4 regions of the Arthrobacter sp. FB24 genome follow, and region 4 is predicted to be linked to each of the others. Evidence: riboswitches for the same ligand, from Rfam matches in the RefSeq annotation. Region 4 holds a riboswitch; each other region holds the start of a gene.
What was found. Region 4 has a riboswitch for thiamine pyrophosphate ahead of ARTH_RS14130 (FAD-dependent oxidoreductase). Riboswitches for the same ligand answer to the same signal wherever they lie in the genome.
Positions count from the first base shown of each region.

Region 1: it holds a riboswitch for thiamine pyrophosphate, as region 4 does, so the genes downstream of both, thiC (phosphomethylpyrimidine synthase ThiC) here and ARTH_RS14130 (FAD-dependent oxidoreductase) in region 4, are expected to answer to the same signal.
Region 2: it holds a riboswitch for thiamine pyrophosphate, as region 4 does, so the genes downstream of both, ARTH_RS12105 (bifunctional hydroxymethylpyrimidine kinase/phosphomethylpyrimidine kinase) here and ARTH_RS14130 (FAD-dependent oxidoreductase) in region 4, are expected to answer to the same signal.
Region 3: it holds a riboswitch for thiamine pyrophosphate, as region 4 does, so the genes downstream of both, ARTH_RS19580 (ECF transporter S component) here and ARTH_RS14130 (FAD-dependent oxidoreductase) in region 4, are expected to answer to the same signal.

Region 1 covers NC_008541.1:2,778,194-2,783,449, reverse strand. The annotation lists gene ARTH_RS12615 (hypothetical protein) at 1-424, shown strand, start outside; gene thiC (phosphomethylpyrimidine synthase ThiC) at 393-2,273, opposite strand; TPP riboswitch at 2,268-2,375, opposite strand; gene ARTH_RS12605 (amidohydrolase family protein) at 2,461-3,543, shown strand; gene ARTH_RS12600 (VOC family protein) at 3,627-4,502, shown strand; gene ARTH_RS12595 (hypothetical protein) at 4,614-5,051, shown strand; gene rpsP (30S ribosomal protein S16) at 5,236-5,256, shown strand, end outside.
Region 2 covers NC_008541.1:2,678,695-2,683,950, reverse strand. The annotation lists gene ARTH_RS12110 (Rne/Rng family ribonuclease) at 1-2,863, shown strand, start outside; TPP riboswitch at 2,981-3,078, shown strand; gene ARTH_RS12105 (bifunctional hydroxymethylpyrimidine kinase/phosphomethylpyrimidine kinase) at 3,061-4,656, shown strand; gene rplU (50S ribosomal protein L21) at 4,980-5,256, shown strand, end outside.
Region 3 covers NC_008541.1:4,348,527-4,353,782, forward strand. The annotation lists gene ARTH_RS19575 (ABC transporter ATP-binding protein) at 1-1,447, opposite strand, end outside; gene ARTH_RS19580 (ECF transporter S component) at 1,464-2,096, opposite strand; TPP riboswitch at 2,170-2,313, opposite strand; gene ARTH_RS19585 (DUF4235 domain-containing protein) at 2,464-2,727, shown strand; gene mnhG (monovalent cation/H(+) antiporter subunit G) at 2,745-3,164, opposite strand; gene ARTH_RS19595 (monovalent cation/H+ antiporter complex subunit F) at 3,154-3,432, opposite strand; gene ARTH_RS19600 (Na+/H+ antiporter subunit E) at 3,429-3,974, opposite strand; gene ARTH_RS19605 (Na+/H+ antiporter subunit D) at 3,971-5,256, opposite strand, start outside.
Region 4 covers NC_008541.1:3,130,668-3,135,923, forward strand. The annotation lists gene ARTH_RS14120 (thiazole synthase) at 1-585, opposite strand, end outside; gene thiS (sulfur carrier protein ThiS) at 591-827, opposite strand; gene ARTH_RS14130 (FAD-dependent oxidoreductase) at 824-2,176, opposite strand; TPP riboswitch at 2,163-2,282, opposite strand; gene thiE (thiamine phosphate synthase) at 2,309-3,022, shown strand; gene ARTH_RS14140 (ferritin-like domain-containing protein) at 3,023-3,697, opposite strand; gene ARTH_RS14145 (RNB domain-containing ribonuclease) at 3,739-5,211, shown strand.

The DNA of each region.
Region 1 (5,256 bases), 350 kb from region 4:
GTGCCTGTCACTGACCGCCGAACTGCCGGCCACTGCTGCGCACCGCGCCTTGATGCAGCCGCTTTTTGACGTGCGGCACCAGCTCGGCGACGACGACTTCCAGCGGGAGTTCGTCCGTCGGGCATTTTCCGTGCACAGTGATGGGCCGGCCACGCCGGAAGCACTCAACGCCGCCCGCCGGCTGCGGCTGCAGGCGCCTCCGTGGGAGGCGCCACTGCAGATCGTGCCGGGAGTCCCCACGCTCGTGCTCACCGGCGGCTGGGAGCCGCTCTACGAAGAGATAGCCGGTTACCTGCGTGAAACCGGTGCCCAGCACCGCGTTGCCGCGGGCGGACACCGGCCTCAGGATTCGGTGGAGGGAGACCGCGTTATCCGGTCGTTCATCGCGGAAGTCAGCAGGCGTCAGCACTCACGGGCGTCGTAGCGTCGCCCGTCGCTGCACCGTGCCGGCCCGGTCGTTCCGGGTCTGGAAGCTGCAGCTCGGGTAGGTAGACCTTGCCGCCGGCTGCGAGGAATTCGTTGCTCTTTTCACGCATGCCTGCCGCCATCTCGGCGAGTGCCGACTGTGCCTCGGCGGAACCGTACTCGTCCCTGATGTCCTGGCTGATGCGCATTGAGCAGAACTTGGGCCCGCACATGGAGCAGAAGTGCGCGGTCTTGGCTGGCTCCGCGGGCAGCGTCTCGTCATGGAAGGATTCGGCGGTGACCGGGTCCAGCGAGAGGGCGAACTGGTCCCGCCAGCGGAATTCGAACCGGGCCTTGGACAGGGCGTCGTCGCGTTGGTGCGCGCCGGGGTGGCCCTTGGCGAGGTCGGCGGCGTGGGCGGCGATCTTGTAGGTGATGACGCCTGTCTTGACATCGTCCTTGTTTGGCAGCCCCAGGTGTTCCTTGGGCGTGACGTAGCAGAGCATGGCCGTGCCGTAGCGGGCGATTTCCGTGGCGCCGATGGCGGAGGTGATGTGGTCGTAGCCCGGGGCTATGTCCGTGACCAGCGGCCCCAGCGTGTAGAACGGTGCTCCCTTGCAGAGTTCCTGCTGGCGTTCCACGTTTTCACGGACCAGGTGGAACGGCACGTGGCCGGGTCCTTCCACCATCACCTGCACGTCGAACTCCCAGGCGCGCTGCGTCAGTTCGGCCAGGGTATCCAGCTCGGCGAACTGGGCGGCGTCGTTCGCGTCCGCCGTCGCACCGGGCCGCAGCCCGTCGCCCAGCGAAAACGCGACGTCGTACTTGGCGAAAATTTCGCACAGCTCGTCGAAGTGCGTGTACAGGAAGTTCTCCTGGTGGTGGGCAAGGCACCAGCCGGCCATGATGGAGCCGCCGCGGGAGACGATGCCGGTCACCCGGTTGGCGGTCAGGGGCACATACCGCAGCAGCACGCCGGCGTGGATGGTCATGTAGTCCACGCCCTGCTCGCACTGCTCGATCACGGTGTCGCGGAAAATTTCCCACGTCAGTTTGTTGGCCTCGCCGTTGACCTTTTCCAGTGCCTGGTAGATGGGAACGGTGCCGATCGGCACGGGGGAGTTGCGGATGATCCACTCACGGGTGGTGTGGATGTCATCGCCGGTGGACAGGTCCATCACGGTGTCGGCGCCCCACAGTGTGGCCCACTGCAGCTTGTCGACCTCCTCCGCGATGGAGCTCGTGACGGCCGAGTTGCCGATGTTGGCGTTGATCTTCACCAGGAAGGCCTTGCCGATGATCATCGGTTCGGACTCCGGGTGGTTGATGTTGTTGGGGATGATGGCGCGGCCGGCAGCCACTTCGCTGCGGACCAGCTCCACGTCGCAGTTTTCGCGGAGGGCAACGAACTGCATCTCCGGCGTCACGACACCCTGCCGGGCGTAGTGCATCTGCGTGACAGTCCTGCCTTCGACGGCGCGGCGGGGCACGGGCTGCGCGCCCTTCCACTCCGCGGATGCGGCGCCGCGGCGCACGGCCGACCGGCCGTCGTCGAGCAGGTTCCGTTCCCGGCCGCCATAAGGCTCGGTGTCGGCCCGCGACTCGATCCACCGGGTCCTGAACGGTTCCAGGCCCACCACGGGATCGCTGCCGGGCCCGGCAGTCCGGTACACGCGGAACGGCGGGTTGGCTGCCCCGCCCGGTGAGTCCTCAAGGGCGATTTCGGTCACCGGCACCCGGATCCCGGTGGCTTCATCGGTGATGAATGCCAGCGAGTGCGACTTCAGGGACTGCGCTTCGGCAGGTGCCGAATTGCCGGGGGCGGCCTCGTTTTGGGCAGGGATCAGCTGTGTTTCTTGTGTATTCACGGAATACTCACTTCCTTCGCCGGCATTACCCGGACAGGTTCAACGGTCGCAGGCCGCGTCAGCCCGATCTCAGCCCTTGCAAGGGCACCCGTGTGGTCGTAGACGAAGCTACCACAGGGCCGGGGCGGGTCCGTGTAACATGCAGGTCACAACTGGGGAGGGCAGTCGGCCGGTCTAGGCTGGAAGCATGCGTGGCGTCATCGAATTCAGCGGGACCGTGCTCACCGCCCCGGACCGGGAACGGCAGGGCCTCTGGGCCGTGGACGGCAGGCTGACATTCACACGGCCGGCCGCTCCGCCTGACCTGGTGTTGAGCGGCTGGGTGCTGCCGGGCCTGGTCGATGCGCATTGCCACATCGGGCTAGGACCAGCCGGTGACGTTCCGGATTCCGTCGCCGAAGAGCAGGCTGTCACGGACCGGAACGCGGGCACGCTGCTCGTCCGTGATGCCGGCGCCGTCCACGACACGCGCTGGCTCCAGCAGCGGCCGGAGCTGCCGCGCATCATCCGCGCCGGCCGCCACATCGCCAGGACGCGCCGCTACCTCCGGGGATTCGCCATCGAAGTGGAACCGGAAGGACTGGTCGAGGCCGTACGCAAGCAGGCGCTGGCGAGTGACGGCTGGGTCAAGCTCGTAGGGGACTGGATCGACCGGGACGCCGGCGACCTTGCGCCGTCGTTCCCGGCCGCAGTGGTGCGGGACGCTGTGCGCGCCGCCCACGACGAAGGCGCCAGGGTGACCGCCCACTGTTTCGCAGAGGACACCCTGGATGACATGCTCGACGCCGGCATCGACTGCATCGAACACGGAACCGGCCTGCTGCCGCGCCACATCCCCCGGTTCGTGGACCAGCGCGTTCCCATCGTTCCCACGCTCATCAACATCGCGACGTTTCCGGACATCGCGGCTCGTGCGAAAGCGAAGTTTCCGGTGTACGCGGCGCACATGCAGGCGCTCTGGGAACGGCGGAACGAGCGCATCCTCGAGGCCTTCGAAGCGGGCGTGGCGATCTACGCCGGGACTGATGCGGGCAGTGTCATCAGCCACGGCAGGATCGTGGACGAGATCCAGGCGCTCCACGCCGCCGGCCTGCCAGCGGCGTCAGCCCTGGACGCCGCGTCCTGGGCGGCGCGGGAGTGGCTGGGAGCGGACGGCATCGCGGAAGGTGCCAGCGCCGACGTCGTGCTGTGCGAACTGGACCCCAGGGTCAATCCGGCCACACTTCGGCACCTCAAGCACATCGTTCTTCGGGGCCGGCATCTCCGCTAGGAATAAATTGAACCTTCAAGTAATTTACTATATGTAAGCGTCGCCGGACATCGGCGGCCTAGCTTCCGGAGTTTGGAGTTGGCATGACCACAGAATCCAGCAGCAATGACCTGCTGCCCGCCGATCTCGCCATGGGCACGGTGATGCTCAAGGTGGGCGACACGAAGCTGATGACGGACTATTACCAGCGCGCGCTCGGGCTGGACGTCGTGGCTGAGCAGGACGGCGGCGTGTACCTTGGACGGCGCGGAGCGCCCCTGGTCCATCTGGCGCCGGCCCCCGGGCTTAACCTCCCGGCGAAGGGCGAGGCGGGGCTGTTCCACACGGCACTGCTGTTCAAGGACCGCCCGTCGCTCGCTGCCACGGTGGCCTCTGCTGCCCGGTATGAACCGAGGCTTTTCACGGGAAGCGCAGACCACCTCGTCAGCGAGGCCTTCTACTTCAACGACCCGGAGGGCAACGGCATCGAACTCTACTGGGACCGCCCCCGGACCGCCTGGTCGTGGGAAGGTGCCAACGTGGTGATGGACAGCCTTGCCCTGCCGCCGCAGCGGTTCCTGCAGGACTACCTGACTGAGGACGCGGTGAGCGGTCAGCGCGACGCTGCGGCCGGCGTCGGGCACATCCACCTGCAGGTCGGCGACGTCCAGTCGGCGCACGACTTCTACGTGGGCACTCTTGGCTTCGAAAAGACTGCCGGATGGCACGGGCAGGCCCTGTTCGTCTCGGCCGGCGGCTACCACCACCACATGGCCATGAACGTCTGGAACAGCAGGGGCGCGGGACCCCGCCGGGACACCCTTGGTTTGGGAGAAGTCCTGATCGAAGTGCCAAAAACGGACGACGTCGGCGCGCTCGCCGACCGTTTGCGGGTTGCCGGCGTCGCGTCGCACCACACGGGAGCCGAGCTGCGGTTTGAGGATCCGTGGCGCAACCGGATCCGCGTCGCCGTCCGCTGAGGCGGCGCTGAGCTGCGCGTTCTTCTGGGTTAGGCTGAAGCCGGAAGTCCGGGAAGGCTGCGAAGCTGCCCGCCGGACCATCGCACCGCCGACGGAATGAGGATGATTTTCATGGGTTTCACCGAAATCTTTGTTTCCACCCACGATGAGGCGCTCAAGCGCGCGGCGGCACTCGACGGCGGAGGCCCCGCTGCGCCGGACGCGCTTCGGATTCCGGACATCAGCGATTTTGAGATTGAACAGCTGGGCGACCTCGCTGGAGCGGCCGTCCACGCCTCGGGAGCGGACTACGAGCTCGCCATGGTGGACGTGGCCAGCGATTCCCTCCTGGGCGTGCCGGCCGCCATGGTGCGTGCGCTCGCCGAACTCCTCAGCTACGAGACCGAAGGCGAGGGCGATGTCCTGGAGGACGTGGCTGCCAGGTGGGCGGCGGAGGAGGACATGCCTTTTGGCTCCGAAGAGGCCCGCGGGTATGTCCAGCGGCTCGCACAGATGGCCGGCAGTGTGGATCCGAACGCCCGGACCGGGCTGTATGTCTGGTCTTCCTGAACGGCCCGCCGGGCGTCAAGTCGAAATCCCGCCGCCGATCTGGCACAATAAACAGGTACTCGATCTGCGTGGCCCCTCTCTCCGCGTCCGGATCCTGTCCTTTTAGAACCCCCTAGTACGGCCCGCCCCACGGGTGCAGAACGCCGGGCTCGACCCCGTTTCAGAAACAGGAGTGACCACAAAAGTGGCCGTAAAGATTCGCCTT
Region 2 (5,256 bases), 450 kb from region 4:
TGCCGCAGCCCAGGAAACAGAAGTCCAGGAACCCGCCGCTCCCGTGGCTGCCACTGAGCAGCCCGCGGCAGCCGAAGCCGCCAGTCCCGTCGGCGCGCTCTTCCTCGAGCCCGGTTCGGTGACGTCCATGATTTTCCAGGCACCGGACCTGAGCACCGTGGTCCGTCCGGCAGCCGCGCCTGCCGTGGCAAAGGAAAACGACGAGGAAGACACGGAAGAGGACACCGAAGAGGTAGACGCAGGCGGCTCCCGTCGGCGCCGCAGCCGCGGACGCCGTGGCCGCAGCCGTGTGACCGACCGGGAAACTGCCGGTGAGGCCGAATCCGCCGAATCCGCCGAAGGCGCAGCGGGCGACGAGGACTCGGATGAGGAATCCACCCGGACCGCGGACGACGGCGTTACCTCCCGCCGTCGTCGTCGCCGCCGCCGCGGTGACCAGGACCTCGAACTGACGGGCGGGGGAGACGACGACCCGCCCAACACGGTGACCCGGGTCCGTGCACCCCGGGCCATCAGCGAGGCGCCGGTCAACAACCGCGTCACGTCCGTCAAGGGTTCCACCCGGCTTGAGGCCAAGAAGCAGCGCCGCCGCGAATCCCGCGACACCGGCAGGCGCCGTACTGTCATCACCGAGGCCGAGTTCCTGGCCCGCCGGGAGTCGGTGGACCGCCAGATGATCGTTCGCCAGCGCGACGACAGAATCCAGATCGGTGTCCTGGAGGACGGCGTCCTGGCTGAGCACTTCGTTTCCAAGACCCAGCAGGACTCCCTGATCGGCAACGTCTACCTGGGCAAGGTCCAGAACGTGCTGCCTTCCATGGAAGCCGCTTTCGTGGACATCGGACGCGGACGCAACGCAGTCCTCTACGCCGGTGAAGTCAACTGGGACGCCGTCAACCTCGAAGGCAAGCAGCGCCGGATCGAGAACGCGCTGAAATCCGGCGACTCCGTGCTGGTCCAGGTCACCAAGGATCCGGTCGGCCACAAGGGTGCACGCCTGACCAGCCAGATCTCGCTGCCCGGCCGGTACCTCGTGTACGTTCCCGGCGGATCCATGACCGGCATCTCCCGGAAGCTGCCCGACGTCGAGCGCAACCGCCTTAAGCGGATCCTCAAGGACCGCCTGCCGGAAGACGCCGGTGTGATCGTCCGCACCGCTGCCGAGGGCGCGTCCGAGGAAGAACTGACGCACGACATCAACCGCTTGCGTGCCCAATGGGAAGGCATTGAAAGCCAGGCCACGTCCACGAAGATCCTTGCTCCGGAGCTCCTCTACGGCGAACCGGATCTCACCATCAAGGTGGTCCGGGACGTCTTCAACGAGGACTTCTCCAAGCTGATCGTCTCCGGCGAGGAAGCCTGGGACACCATCGAGGCGTACGTGACGTACGTGGCACCGGACCTGGTGGGGCGGCTCGAAAAGTGGACCAAGGACACGGACATCTTCGCGGCCTGGCGCATCGACGAGCAGATCCACAAGGCCCTGGACCGCAAGGTCTTCCTGCCCTCCGGCGGCTCCCTCGTGATCGACCGCACCGAAGCCATGACCGTGGTGGACGTAAACACCGGTAAGTTCACCGGCAGCGGCGGCAACCTGGAGGAAACCGTCACCAAGAACAACCTGGAAGCGGCTGAAGAAGTGGTGCGCCAACTGCGGCTGCGCGACATCGGCGGCATCATCGTCATCGACTTCATCGACATGGTGCTCGAATCCAACCGCGACCTTGTGCTGCGCCGCATGGTGGAGTGCCTCGGACGCGACCGGACCAAGCACCAGGTTGCGGAAGTGACCTCGCTGGGCCTGGTGCAGATGACCCGCAAGCGCATGGGCACCGGGCTGCTGGAGGTCTTCGGCGAGCAGTGCGAGGCCTGCGCCGGCCGCGGCATCGTCACCCACGACGAGCCGGTGGAACACCGCCGGGCCAACACTGTTGCCGCCGAGCACCACGTGCAGCGGACGGAAGCCCAGCAGCCTCCCCGGACGGAGCGCAAGAGCCGCCGCCGCGGCAAGGGCGGCCAGCCGGCCTCCGAGGCTGTTCCGTTGACGCCGGCCCCGGTGCACCACGAGCCCACCGAAGCCGAACGCCACGCCAAGGCTGAAGCGACCCGCGTTGCCCTGGCCAACATCGCTGCGGCAGCACACGCCGCCCACCTGCATGACTCCGAGACGGGCCATGCAGCCCCGGCGGCCGCCGCACAGGCAAGTGCCGCACAGGCTGTCGGCCAGGCACTCGCCGCGCAGGCTCCTTCCGGGCAAGCCGGAGCGACGGCCGGGGAAGGGGCGGCCCAGCCGTCCACCACCCAGCCCGCCACGGCAAGGCCGGCCAAGGTGTCGGAATCTGAAGCAGCAGCCGCAGGACGGCCCGCGGCCGTTCTGACCTTCGGTGGCGAAAAGGTGGCACTGCCGTTTGTTGAGCATGCCGGCGAAGCACCCGCGTCCGGAGCCGCCCTGACTCTCGACCGGCTCGCTGAGGCTTTCGCGCACCTGGGTGAGCCTGCAGCTGCTGAGGCTCCGGCGTCACCGGCTGAGCAGCAGGCTCCGTCCGCCCAGGCGCCGGTCGAGGCACCCGCCCGTGTGCCGTCGGTCCAGGCCCCGGCAGCACCCGCTGCTGAAGCCGACTACACCGACCACACTGCGGTCCAGGGCCGGGCGCGCCGTCCCCGCCGTCACCGGAGTGCCAGCCGCGCCCAGGGCGCAGCCAACGAGACGTCCGTGGAACACCACGAAACTGCTCCTGTGGCCGCGTCAGGGCACACCCATGAGGCAAAGGCTCCCGAGCCGGCGAAGAAGGATGTGCCCGCCAAGGCACCGGCCAGCGAGCCGATCATCCTGGGTGTGGGAGTACCGGCCTCCGAGCTCTGATCCCACAGCACCACGGTCCCACACGCTGACATCGCGGGTGCGGTCCGGGACTGGCGTAGCAATACGCCGGTTTCGGGCCGTGCCCGTGAGTTCGTTGCGGTGGAACAGCTAGGCTAGGGGACTGACACGGGGTGCCGCGCACAGGGCCGGCTGAGATCCACACCCGTTGAACCTGTCCGGTTAGCACCGGCGAAGGGATGTCTCCTTTGGCCTCATCATTCCTGCCCACCCCTGCCTCCGAAGTCGCCCGCGAATCATCACCGGGCGGCACTGTCCTGCGCAGTACGCCCCGGGTCCTGGCCATCGCCGGCTCCGATCCGTCCGGCGGGGCGGGGATCCAGGCCGACCTCAAAAGCATTGCCGCAAACGGCGGATACGGCATGGCTGCCATCACCGCCCTGACGGCGCAGAACACCCGTGGCGTTCGTGCCGTGCACGTGCCCCCGGCGGATTTCCTGACGGCCCAGCTTGAAGCCATCAGCGACGACATCAGCATTGACGCCGTCAAGATCGGCATGCTGGGTGACTCTTCGGTGATCGCCGCTGTCCGCAGCTGGCTGGAGAAGGCCCGTCCCGCCGTCGTGGTTCTTGACCCCGTGATGGTCGCCACCAGCGGGGACAGGCTCCTGCAGGAGGCGGCCGAGGCGGCACTGCGCGAACTCCTGCCCCTCGCCGACCTCGTCACTCCCAACCTGGCGGAACTGGCGATGCTCCTCAACGAACCGCTCGCGGACGACTGGGAGGCGGCACTCGCCCAGGGGAAGCGCCTCGCCGCCCGGACCGGCGCCACTGTGCTCGTCAAGGGCGGACACCTCGACGGCGGGGAGTGCCCTGACGCGCTGGTCAACACGGCAGGGCTGCTCGCCCAGGACGTTGTGGTTGTACCCGGCGAGCGGATCGATACCATGAACAGCCACGGCACCGGCTGCTCCCTGTCCTCGGCAATGGCCACCGCGCAGGCGAGGCTGGGGGACTGGGAGGAATCCTTGCGGACAGTGAAGCCATGGTTGCAGGGGGCGCTCCGGGAAGCCGGCGCCTTGGACGTGGGAACAGGCAACGGCCCGGTGCACCATTTCCACCACCTGGCCCCCAAAGGAAGTGATGCGCCCCCCGAAGGCCGGTTCGCAGCGGTGCTCTGGCAAGATGCCGGGCCGGACCTGGACGCCGTCTACGAGCTCGACTTCATCCGCGGCCTGGCCGACGGCTCCCTCACCGAGCAGCACTTCGCCTATTACCTTGCCCAGGATGCCATCTACCTGAACGGCTATTCCCGGGTACTTTCGCGCGCCGCCGCCATTGCCCCGACCGAGGTGGAACAGCTGTTCTGGGCGCGGTCGGCACAGCAATGCCTTGAAGTCGAGTCCGAACTGCACCGGACATGGCTCAGCACACGGAACGTGGACACCGCACTCGGACCGGTTACGAAGTCCTACGTGGACCACTTGCTGGCCTCATCCGTTTCAGGCAGCTACGGGGTACTCGTCGCCGCTGTGCTCCCATGCTTCTGGCTGTATGCAGAGGTGGGTGCCACCCTGCACGGGCAGTTCCTTGCTGCCGGGTCGGCCCCGGACCACCCGTACGCCGAATGGCTCCGCACCTACGCGGACGAAGGGTTTGCCGCCGCCACCCGGCAGGCGGTGCGCATTGCCGACGACGCTGCCCGTGCCGCGTCTGACGCGGAGCGGCAAGCCATGCGGGTGGCCTTCCGGCAGTCGTGCCGGTACGAGGTGGAATTCTTCGACGCGCCGAGGCTTCACGCTGCACCGCAAAGCATTCCCGAGCCGGTACGATAGTGGGGCACGGTTCCGGAAGTCGTTGCGGCAACAGTCTGTTTTGAGCAGAGTGGCGCCTATCACGTACTACCACCGGAGTCAGCCTCATTTGCGGCCGAAGGCAAAATTAGCGTATTCTAGATCTTCGGTGCTTACGCCAACACTTGGGTTATAACCTCAGAACGGTCCGTTTGGAATTCCAGATGGCATTGTTCCTTGGATAACTCATGGGTTCCCCCGGGGAACCCACCGGCGTTGAGGCACAGCGTGAACCAGGCCAAACAATTGGACCCAGGTTCCGCACGCAAATCTAGTAATAAACGTCGAGAGAAGTGAGTTCCCCAGTGGTGTACGCGATTGTCCGCGCAGGCGGCCGCCAAGAGAAGGTTTCCGTTGGAGACTTCGTTACCCTGAACCGCGTCCCCGGTGGAGCCGGCAGCACCATTGAGTTGCCCGCACTGCTCCTGGTAGACGGTGACAAAGTCACGTCTGCCGCTGCGGACCTGGCCAAGGTAACGGTTACGGCTGAGATCCTTCAGGACCTTCGTGGTCCGAAGATCGTCATCCAGAAGTTCAAGAACAAGACCGGGTACAAGAAGCGCCAGGGTCACCGTCAGGAAC
Region 3 (5,256 bases), 1.2 Mb from region 4:
TATTGGCATCCTGCCCGAAGGTGGGCTCGTCGAGGATCAGCACGCGGGGATGGGCGGCCAACACGGTGGCGACGGACAGCCGGCGCTTCTCTCCGCCGGAGAGCGTGTAGGGGTTGGCGTCCACCAGCTTGGTCAGCCGGAGACGCTCCAGGAGTTCGTCCACTCGGTCCTCTCCGTGGCCCAGGTGCCGCGGGCCGAACATCAGCTCATCCAGCACCCGGCCGGTGACGAACTGGTGCTCCGGCTCCTGGAACACGGTTCCGATCCGGGAGATCAGCTGCTCCGCCTTCCACTTGTACGGGTCAATGCCGGCACCTTCGCTGAGGTCAACCGTGGCGGAAACCGTGCCCGCCACCGGCTGGAGCAGGCCGGCGAGGGTCAGGGCAAACGTGGACTTTCCGGAACCGTTCGGCCCCGTGATGGTCAGTGCCTGGCCGGCACGGACCTGCGCCGTGATGCCGGACTGCACCGGTACCGGCTGGACAGCCTTGAACCGCCGCCGGCGGGGACGTTCGCGGGACACGGCAAGGTTCTCGGAGGCCAGCAGGAGGTTCCCGGCGCCCGGCTCTCCCGGGCCGCCCTGCGCTCCGGTGCCGGGTGCTCCGGTGGCACCGGTCCGCGCCCGGGTGGCGGGCACGTACCCGGGCACCCAGACGCCGGCGGCAACGAGCATGTCCCGCGCCTCTGCCAGGACCTGGTCCGGGGGGCCGTCCAGGAGCACCGCGGTGTCCGTGGCGGATCCCGGCTGCAGCACCACGATCCGGTCCACAAGGTCTTTCCATACGCCCACGCGGTGTTCCACCACCACCAGCGTTGCCCCGGTCTTGTCCAGGCACCGGCCCACGGCGTCACGGACTTCCAGGACGCCCGCGGGGTCCAGGTTGGCGGTGGGCTCGTCGAGGAGCAGCAGTCCTGGGCGCATGGCGAGGATGCCGGCCAGCGCGAGGCGCTGCTTCTGCCCGCCGGACAGGGCCGACGTCGGGTGGTCCAGCGGCAGGTGGGCCAGCCCGACGTCCTCGAGCGCCTCTCCGACACGCGTCCAGATGTCCGGGCGCGGGACGGCGAGGTTCTCGGCGCCGAAGGCGACGTCGTCCCCCACGCGGGAAAGGACCACCTGCGTCTCGGGGTCCTGCTGCATCAGGCCGGCTCGCCCGCGCCGGGCACGCGGCGGGGCGCCGTCGATCAGCAGGGTGCCGGTCTCGTCGGAGTCGTCGGCATCCGGCGTTCCGTCGTGGTGGGCTCCGGAGTCGCTGTCACCGAGCACCCCGGCGAGGGCATGCAGCAGCGTGGATTTGCCCGCGCCGGAGGGACCCAGCAGCAGCACGCGTTCGCCCGGCCGAATGTCCAGGTCCAGGCCGTGGACGGCGGGCCGGGACCGGCCGGCATGCCGCCAGCCCCAGCCGCGTGCCGTGACCGCTGCCGGGCGGACGGTGTCGGAAGACGTCATGAGCAGTGTGCGTTCATCAGGAGAAGACGGGCTCCGCCGCTGCCTTGCGGGAGGCGAAGGAGCTCAGCACGCCGGTCCGGGCCAGGCCGCGGGTGGCGATCCAGGACAGGCCGCCGGCGATGATCGCACCGGAGATGGCCGTGAAGATGATGTAAGCCAGCTTGTCGCCGGCGGCGTAGGCGATATTCCACCCCCACGGGGCGAACGAGTCGTTCAGGCCGCAGAAGAGGCCCGCAGCGGCACCGGCCAGTAGCGAAACGGGGAGGTTGAACTTCTTGTAAACGAACACCGCGAAGATGATCTCCGCACCGAGCCCCTGCACGAAGCCGGAGAACAGCACGGACGCGCCGTACTGCGAGCCCATGATCAGCTCACCGGTGGCGGCCACTGTTTCGCAGAACAGGGCGGCTCCGGGCTTGCGGATGATCAGCATGCCCAGGACGGCGGGAATCATCCAGCCGCCTGCGATGAGGCCGGTCAGCGGCGGGTAGACGGCGTTCATGGGCGGCGAAACGGCAGCGGCCCCCTGGGACCAGGCCCAGAAAATGACGCCGCCGGCTACTGCGATCAACGCGGCAACCACAATGTCCACCACACGCCAGTTGTACTTGCTGTTGCCAAGCGTCTGCTTGGCCGTCATTCCAGTCATTTTCTTCCTCCTGAGGTACAGGAGGGGAGAGTGCTACCCGGGCAGTCCGCGGCTTCCGCCGCCAGCTGCCGGACACTCTGAGAACTCGACTCCCTTGCGCCGGTACTAACCGGATCAGGTTCGAGGGTCTGCGGCTGTCCGCACTCTCAGCGCCCGCCTCCGGTTCCCTGGAAATGTTCCAGTGATGCCCGACGGCGACGCTCCCCTGTCGTATCAATTCGCCCTTGTGGGCGTGGATTAGTTTACACCCGCGGGCCCGCGAAATCCCGGGGAGGGTGTCACAATGCGCGGTGATGCGGCCGGGTTGATGCGGCTAGGCTAGGGGAAGCCCTGTTTCCGTCGTTTCCCACCTGTAAGGGGTACTGGAGTGAGTTTTTTCATCAAGCTGCTTGGAACCGGAGTGAGCCTGCTTGCCGGATTCGCCGGCACCAAGGCCGTTGACGTCGTCTGGGAAAAGATCACCGGCCGCAAGCCCCCGAAGGGCGACAAGGACGACGTCCCCACCACCCTGCGCAGCGCCCTGACCTTTGCGCTGATCTCGGCGGCTGTCAGCGCCATCATCCAGGTCCTGGCCAACCGGGGCACGCAGCGTGCCATCACCCGCTTCGCCAAGAGCCAGGACATCGTCTAGGCATTTGAGGGCCGCCGCTAGGCTGCGCCGTCGTCATCCTCGTCGGCGGCGCGCTTGGCGGCGGCCTTTTTGTCGGCTGCCTTCAGCACCACGGCCTCCAGTTCATCCGTGGTGAGCAGTTCCTTGTGCAGGTGCTTGGTGCGGTAGCCTGCCCTGCCCACCATGTGGGCAGACACCGGAACGGTGAGCACCTGGAAGATCCACGCCACGAAGAGCACGGGCCACACCCACCAGGTCCGCAGCTGCAGGCCCACCGAGGCCAGCAGCAGGAACAGCCCCAGCACCTGGGGCTTGGTGGCGGCGTGCATCCTGCTCATCAGGTCGGGGAAGCGCAACAGGCCGACCGCCGCACCGAGGGACATCAGGGCGCCCACCACCATAAAGACGGCCGACACTGCATCAATGATTGTGTCCACGGCAGATGGTTCAGGATTCATGGGGCTGCTCCCGCCGGTCGGCCACGAAGCGCGCCACGGTCACGGATCCGATGAACCCGATGATGGACAGCGCCACGAGCAGCATCAGGTTGTTCAGGTGCCGGTTGACGGCCATGTCTATGCAAAGCGTGGCACCGATGATGGCCAGCAGCACGTCAGAGGCCAGCACCCGGTCCAGCAGGGACGGGCCGATGGCGATCCGGACAATCGCCCCGGCTGCCGCCAGGGACAGGATCACGGCCGTCACGGCCAAGACAACGCCCATCATGCCCCTACCTCCTGTTTCAGTGCGGCCAGTTCCTCGCGGGTGCCCATGATCCTGATCAGTGCCGCCTCTGCGTCCCGGACCTCTTTGCGCAGGTTCACAATGTCCTCTCCGCTCCGCACGTTGAGTCCGTGGATGTAGAGCGTGGACGTGGAGCGGTCCACCTCAACCACCAGCGAACCCGGAATCAGCGAAATGACGTGGCCGGTGGCCGTCACCATCAGGTCCGAGTGGCTGCGCAGCTTGACCGCGACGACCGCGTTGGTCACCTTGGGCCCGCGGGCCAACGCCAGGTACAGCACCTGGAAGCTGGCGGCCACAACCTTGGCCAGGAACACCAGTGCGAACGGAACTGCCCGCACGATGCTGAAGCGGCCGCCCAGCTCCACCGGGGGCAGGTAGAAAAGCCGTGCCACCACTACCGCGATCAGCGCACCGAACAGCAGGTTACCGGGGCTGAAGTCCTGCCAGAGCGCTGCCCAGACGAACACCAGCCAGACGAGGAGGGGCAGTTCCTGCCGGATTGAGATCCGTCGGCGGTTCATTTGTTCCCCTCCTGCTGGACGGGTTCAGGCTGGGCGATCGGGGGCACGGGGGCGTTTTCGCCCAGCACGGCCTGGATGTAGGCGGACCGGTCCAGCATTTCCACGGCCGACTGGTCCGCCACCCGGAAGAGCGGCCCGGCAAAGACGGTGAGCGCCACACCGAAGGCCACGAGGCCCAGGGTTGATCCCACCATGGTCCGCGGCAGCAGCGTGACATTGCGCTTGCCTGCGCGGTCGCCCGTCTCGGAATCCTCAGGGGCCGCGAGCAGCACGGGGTCCGGGTTCTCGGCGTCCTCGGGTTTGCGCCAGAACGCGCGGTTCCACACACGGGCGACGGCCAGGAGCGTCAGCAGGCTGGTCACGACACCGCCGATCACCAGGGCGTAGGCCAGCGGGGTGCCAAGCTGCACACCGGCCTGCAGCAGCCCGAGCTTGCCCAGGAAACCCGAGAACGGCGGGATGCCGGCCAGGTTCATGGCGGGGATGAAGAACAGCAGGGCCAGGATCGGGGACAGTTTGGCCAGGCCGGCGACGCGGTCGATCGACGAGCTTCCGCCGCGGCGTTCGATCAGGCCCGTGACCAGGAAGAGGCTGGTCTGGATGGTGATGTGGTGGGCCACGTAGAACACCGCCGCGCCAAGTCCGGCCACCGAGGACATCGCCAGCCCGAACACCATGTAGCCGATGTGGCTGACGAGGGTGAACGAAAGAAGGCGCTTGATGTCGCTCTGGGCCAGCGCACCCAGGATTCCCACCACCATGGTCAGTAATGCCACCACCATCAGCGGAGTGTTCAGCGAGTCCCCCGGAAAGAGGAGCGTCTCGGTGCGCACCATGGCATAGACCCCCACCTTGGTCAGCAAGCCGGCGAACACCGCCGTGACGGGGGCTGGTGCCGTGGGGTACGAGTCAGGAAGCCAGAAGGACAACGGGAAGACAGCCGCCTTGATGCCGAAGGCCACCAGCAGCATCACGTGCAGCAGCATCCGCGTTCCGGAGTCCAGGTCCGCGAGCTTGACGGCAAGGTCCGCCATGTTGATGGTTCCGGTGGCGCCGTAGATCATGGCGATGGCGATCAGGAACAGGACGGAGGACACCACGGAGACCACCACGTAGGTCACGCCGGCACGGATGCGGGGGCCGGTTCCGCCGAGGGTCATCAGCACATAGCTCGCCGTCAGAAGGATCTCGAACCCCACGTAGAGGTTGAAGAGGTCGCCCGACAGGAACGCGTTGGACACGCCGGCCACCAGGATCAGGTAGGTGGGGTGGAAGATCGACA
Region 4 (5,256 bases):
GGGAACGGATGCCCTGGAAACGATGAGCTCAATGTTGTGCGGGTTCAGGATGCCCAGGCCGGTGCCGATCGGGGACCCGAGGGGCATCACGGCGGTGGCCCCGAGGTTCTCCAGCCGAAGCGCCAGCACGGGGTCGTCATTCGTGTAGGCGAACACCTTGAACCCGCGGTTTACCAGCTGCTCGGTGGCGTCCACCAGCTCCACGGCGTCCGGCAGCAGGGTGTGTTCGTCGGCGATCACTTCAAGCTTCACCCAGTCAGTCTCCAGCGCCTCCCGCGCCAGTTCCGCCGTCATCACGGCGTCCCGTGCGGTGAAGCAACCGGCGGTGTTGGGCAGGACCCGGATGTTGTGGTCCACCAGGAGCTGGAAGAGCGAGCCTGTTTCGGCCGGCGAGTAGCGGCGCATGGCCACGGTGGTCAGTTCCGTTCCGGACGCGATCAGGGCGGCCCCCAGCCCATCGAGGCTGGGAGCACCGCCGGTACCCATGATCAACCGTGATCCTAGCGGCACGCCGTCCACGATGAAGGCGTCCGCCGCAGCCTGCTGCCCGGTCCCTGCCGTGCCGGCAACCGTTGTTCCTGCCATGATGCTCAACCTCCCTGTACCGCGGTAACAAGTTCGACGTCGTCGCCCTCGGCCAGTGCCGTGACGAACCATTGGCTGCGCGGCACCACCTCGGAATTCCGCGCTACCGCCACGCCCAACTTTTGGCCGTCGGCAGCCTGCCCGTTTGGCGCGAGGTTCCTGCCGGTGACCTGGCTGACGAGGGTGGTGACGGACGCGCCGTCGGCCACCGCGTGTGCCGTGCCGTTCAGTGTGATGTTCATGCTGTTTCCTTGTTCGGGTCAATTGTGACGGTGTGCGCGGGAGTTGCCGGTCCGGCCGAAACGCCGGAAAACCGGTCGGGCCGGAACGGGGTCCAGCGTGGATCGGCGTCGCCGTCCATCAACTGCCTGCAGATGGACGCCGCGGCAGGAGTGAGCAGGACGCCATGCCGGAAAAAGCCGGTGGCAATGATCAGCCCCTCAATATCCATGCCGGTTCCTGCGGCCGCTACTCGGCCCAGCAGCGGCGCGTTGTCCGGCGTTCCCGGACGGGCCCTCGCCGTGGCTTCGAGCAGTTCCAATTCGGCGACGGCGGGGACCAGCACCTGCGCATCGCGGAGCAGCTGGTAGACGCCGCCGGCGGAAACGGCCGACCCTGCGGGTGTTACGGGCCCTGCAGGCGCCGTAACGGCGGTGCCGATGCCCGCTCCTGACAGCGAATCTTCACGCTGCGTGGCCCCAATAACCACGGTGCCGTCCTGCCGGGGCACGATGTAGACGGGAACTCCGTGGACCATTCCTCGGACCGTGGATGTCACCAGGGGCTGCAGGTAGGCGGGGACGCGCAGGCGCAGGATGTCGCCGTACACGGGGCGCAGCGGCAGCTGAAGTCCGGGAGGCATTCCGCCCAGGGACGCGGATTCCAGTCCGTTGGCAATGATTGTTTCGCCAGCGTGCACGGTGCCTCCCCCGGCCAGGCTGACGCCGCTGACGCGCCCGTCGTCCCAGAGCAGGCCGGCGGCCCGGTCACGCACGGCGGCCCCTGGCAGGAGCTCCGCGATCCGGGCGAGGAGTTTGCGGGGATCCACCTGATGGTCGGCCGGGATGTCGAAGGCGCAGGATATCCCGGGGCTCAGCAGCGGCTCCCGTGCCCGGGCTTCCCTGACCGTCAGCGGTTCCACCGTTAGGCCGCTGGCCTGCTGGACGGCGCGCAGGTCGGCGAGCGCCCGGCGGTCTGCGGCGTCGGCACCCACGGCGAGGGTCGCCGTCGTAAGGTAGCCGGTGTCCGGGCCGTCGCCGCCGTGTTCATGGGAGGCACGCCCGGTTTCCAGGCCGGCCGCGAAGGCCGGCCACAGTCCCGAGGAGTGGAGCATGAGCTCCAGGAGGTCTTCCTCCTGGTAGTGGAGTTCGCTGACCGGCGCCAGCATGCCTGCGGCGGCCCAGCTCGCGCCCGTTCCCGGTGCGTCGTCGATGATCACCACGGACCTGCCCGACTTCCGGGCTTCCCAGGCGATCCCGTGGCCGATTACTCCCCCGCCGATCACGGCGACGTCTGCGCTGATGTGCACGCCGTGCCCGTCGCGACTGCGCGCGGGTGGGCGGGTGGGCGGGGATTGCGGGGTCATTGTCATCCTTCCCTACGCCGGTACTAACCGGATCAGGTCAAGCGGTCGGCTCTGACGCCCTCTCAGCCCTGCAGCTTTGTGACAGCTGCGGCGGGCTCCCGCGGTACTCCCCCAGTTTAGGGGAACTAGGCTTGTGCCATGACCGAGCAAGCTCTCCTTACTGATGCCCGCCTGTACCTCTGCACTGATGCCCGCACGGACCGCGGCGATTTTGCCGACTTCGTTGATGCCGCCTACGCAGGCGGCGTGGACATCATCCAGCTCCGCGACAAGGGCCTGGAAGCGGCCGAGGAGCTCGAGCTGCTCGAAGTACTGGAAACCGCGGCCCGCCGCCATGGCCGGCTGTGGTCGGTCAACGACCGCGCGGACATCGCCTCGCTCTCCGGCGCCCCGGTGCTTCATGTAGGGCAGAAGGACCTCCCCCTGGCGTCCGCCCGGAAGTTCCTCGGCGGTGAAGCCGTGATCGGCCTGTCCACGCACAGCCACGGGCAGATCGATGCCGCCATCGCCGCATCCCGTGGTGCGGGAGGCCTGGATTATTTCTGCGTCGGGCCGGTGTGGGCCACTCCCACGAAGCCGGGCCGTGCCGCCGTCGGCCTCGAACTGGTCCGCTATGCGGCGGAAGCCGCCGGCAAAACGACCGCCAAAACAACTGGCGGCGCTGCGGGGCCAACGGTTGACGGGCCGCGCCTGCCGTGGTTCGCCATCGGCGGCATCGACCTGGGCAACGTAGAACAGGTGGCGGCTGCAGGAGCGGAGCGGATCGTGGTGGTCCGCGCCATCACCGAGGCCGACGACCCCGCCGCGGCCGCGAGGTCGCTGCTGGCGGCACTCGACGCCGGCGCATCCTGACTATCCGGTCAGGCCGAGCTGCGTCATCCGCTTGGAGTGCTTCTCTGCCAGCCCGGCGATCAGCCCACTGACCAGCTCTTTCGCGGCGGCACTGTCCTCGCCGCCGATCAGGCTTCCCAGGAACGCATGCTCGTAGCTGACGCGCTGCGCCTGGGTCAGTGCTTCGCCCAGCAGCCGCCTGCCCCATAGGGCAAGCCTCGACGCGAGCCTCGGATCATCGGCGAGCGCGCTCCTCAGCCGTTCGCGGAGAACTTCCGTTGTCTCGTCGGAGGCCTGGATCTGTTCGATGACGTCCCGCGTTCCGGCATCAACATAGCGGGAGATAGCCCGGTAGAAGTCTGCAGAAACCGTATCGATCACGTAGGCCTTCATCAGTGATTCGTACCAGTCGGCCGGGCGCGTCCGTGAATGGAAATAGTCCACGGCCGCCTGGAACGGCAGCATGGCATCCTCGGCGTCGATCCCCATGGCCTCAAGCCGGGCGCTCACCAGCTCGTAGTGCCGGAACTCCACCACGGCAATCCTGCCGAGCACGGCCCGGTCGTGAAGGGTCGGCGAATACCGCGCGTCAGCGGAGAACCTCTCGAAAGCTGACAGCTCGCCGTAGGCCATCATTCCGAACAAGTCTGCGACGAAACGGTTGTAGCGAGCGGTGTCAGCCGGGGATGTGCTCATCGTCCAAGACTAATGGCGCAAATGGAGCTAACCTGACTTTCGTGTCACATCATCACCTGACTCCAAATGTCCACGAACAGACCAACCGGCTGGCCGAAGCGCTGAACGCGCTGCGCACGGAGTTGGAGCTGCCCGGGCCCTTCCCTGACGATGTCCTGCGGGATGCGCTGGCGGCCATCGCGGAACATAAGATGCCTGACCTGGACCTCACCGATGTGGGCTTTGTGACCATCGATCCCCCGTCTTCCACTGACCTGGACCAAGCCCTCTTCATCGAACGGTCAGGCGACGGGTACAAGGTTTTCTATGCCATCGCCGACGTGCCGTCCTTTGTGGCACCGGGCGGTGCGCTCGACGCCGAGACGCGCCGCCGGGGGCAGACGTTCTACGCCCCGGACGGTCGGATTCCGCTGCACCCGGAGGTCATCAGCGAGCAGGCCGGCAGCCTGCTTGCCGGCCAGTTGTGCGCCGCCTTCGTGTGGGAGTTCGACCTGGATGCGGCGGCCCAAGTGGTGTCGGTGCTGGTGCGCCGGGCCAGGATCCGGAGCCGGGCGAAGCTCACCTATAAGGGAGTCCAGGCCGAGCTGGATTCCGGCAGTGCCGCCCCCGTCCTCCTGCTCCTGAGGGAGGTAGGGATCAAGCGCGTGGAACTTGAGCGGCTCCGCGGCGGCGCCAGCCTCAACATGCCGGAACAGGAAATCGAACAGCTGCCCGACGGCGGCTACCGCATCGTGGCGGCTCCGCCCCTCCCCGTGGAGGACTGGAATGCGCAGATCTCCCTCATGACCGGCATGGCTGCGGCTGACCTTATGCTCGAAGGCAAGGTCGGGATCCTGCGTACCATGCCCGCCCCCGACGAACGGTCGCTCCTTCATTTCAAGCGGCAGACAAACGCGCTCGGAAAGCCGTGGGACGGCGAGGCGAGCTACGGCGAGTACCTGCGCTCCCTTGACCCCACCGACCCCCGGCAGCTGGCCATCCTGCACTCCGCCGGGATGCTGTTCCGGGGCGCCGGTTACACGCCCTTTGACGGCACAGTGCCGGAGGACGCCATCCAGTCGGCCATCGGGGCCGCCTATGCACACACCACGGCACCGCTGCGCCGCCTGATCGACCGCTTCGTCCTGGTGATCTGTGAGGCGCTGAGCAACCGGACCGCGGTTCCCGACTGGGCCCGCGAGGCACTGCCCTCGCTGCCGGAAATCATGGGCGCCTCGGACCAGCTGGCGGCCAGGATGGAACGGCTGGCCCTGGATACGGTGGAGGCCGCCCTGCTCGTCAACCACATCGGGCAGGAGTTTGACGCCGTAGTCATCTCCGGGTCGAAACCGGGCAAGCCCAACGGGAACGGCGGGAACGGGAACGGCAACGGACCGTCCGGCATCATCCAGATCGCAGACCCGGCGGTGACGGCCCGGTGCCCCGGCGAACTCGAATCCGGCACCACGGTCCGGGTCAGGCTGATCTCGTCAGACATCCGCACGCGGGTGATCCGGCTTGAGCTGGTGGAGTGATTGCCGGCAGATTGCGGACCGCGTCCGGGGCGTCAGTCGGGGATG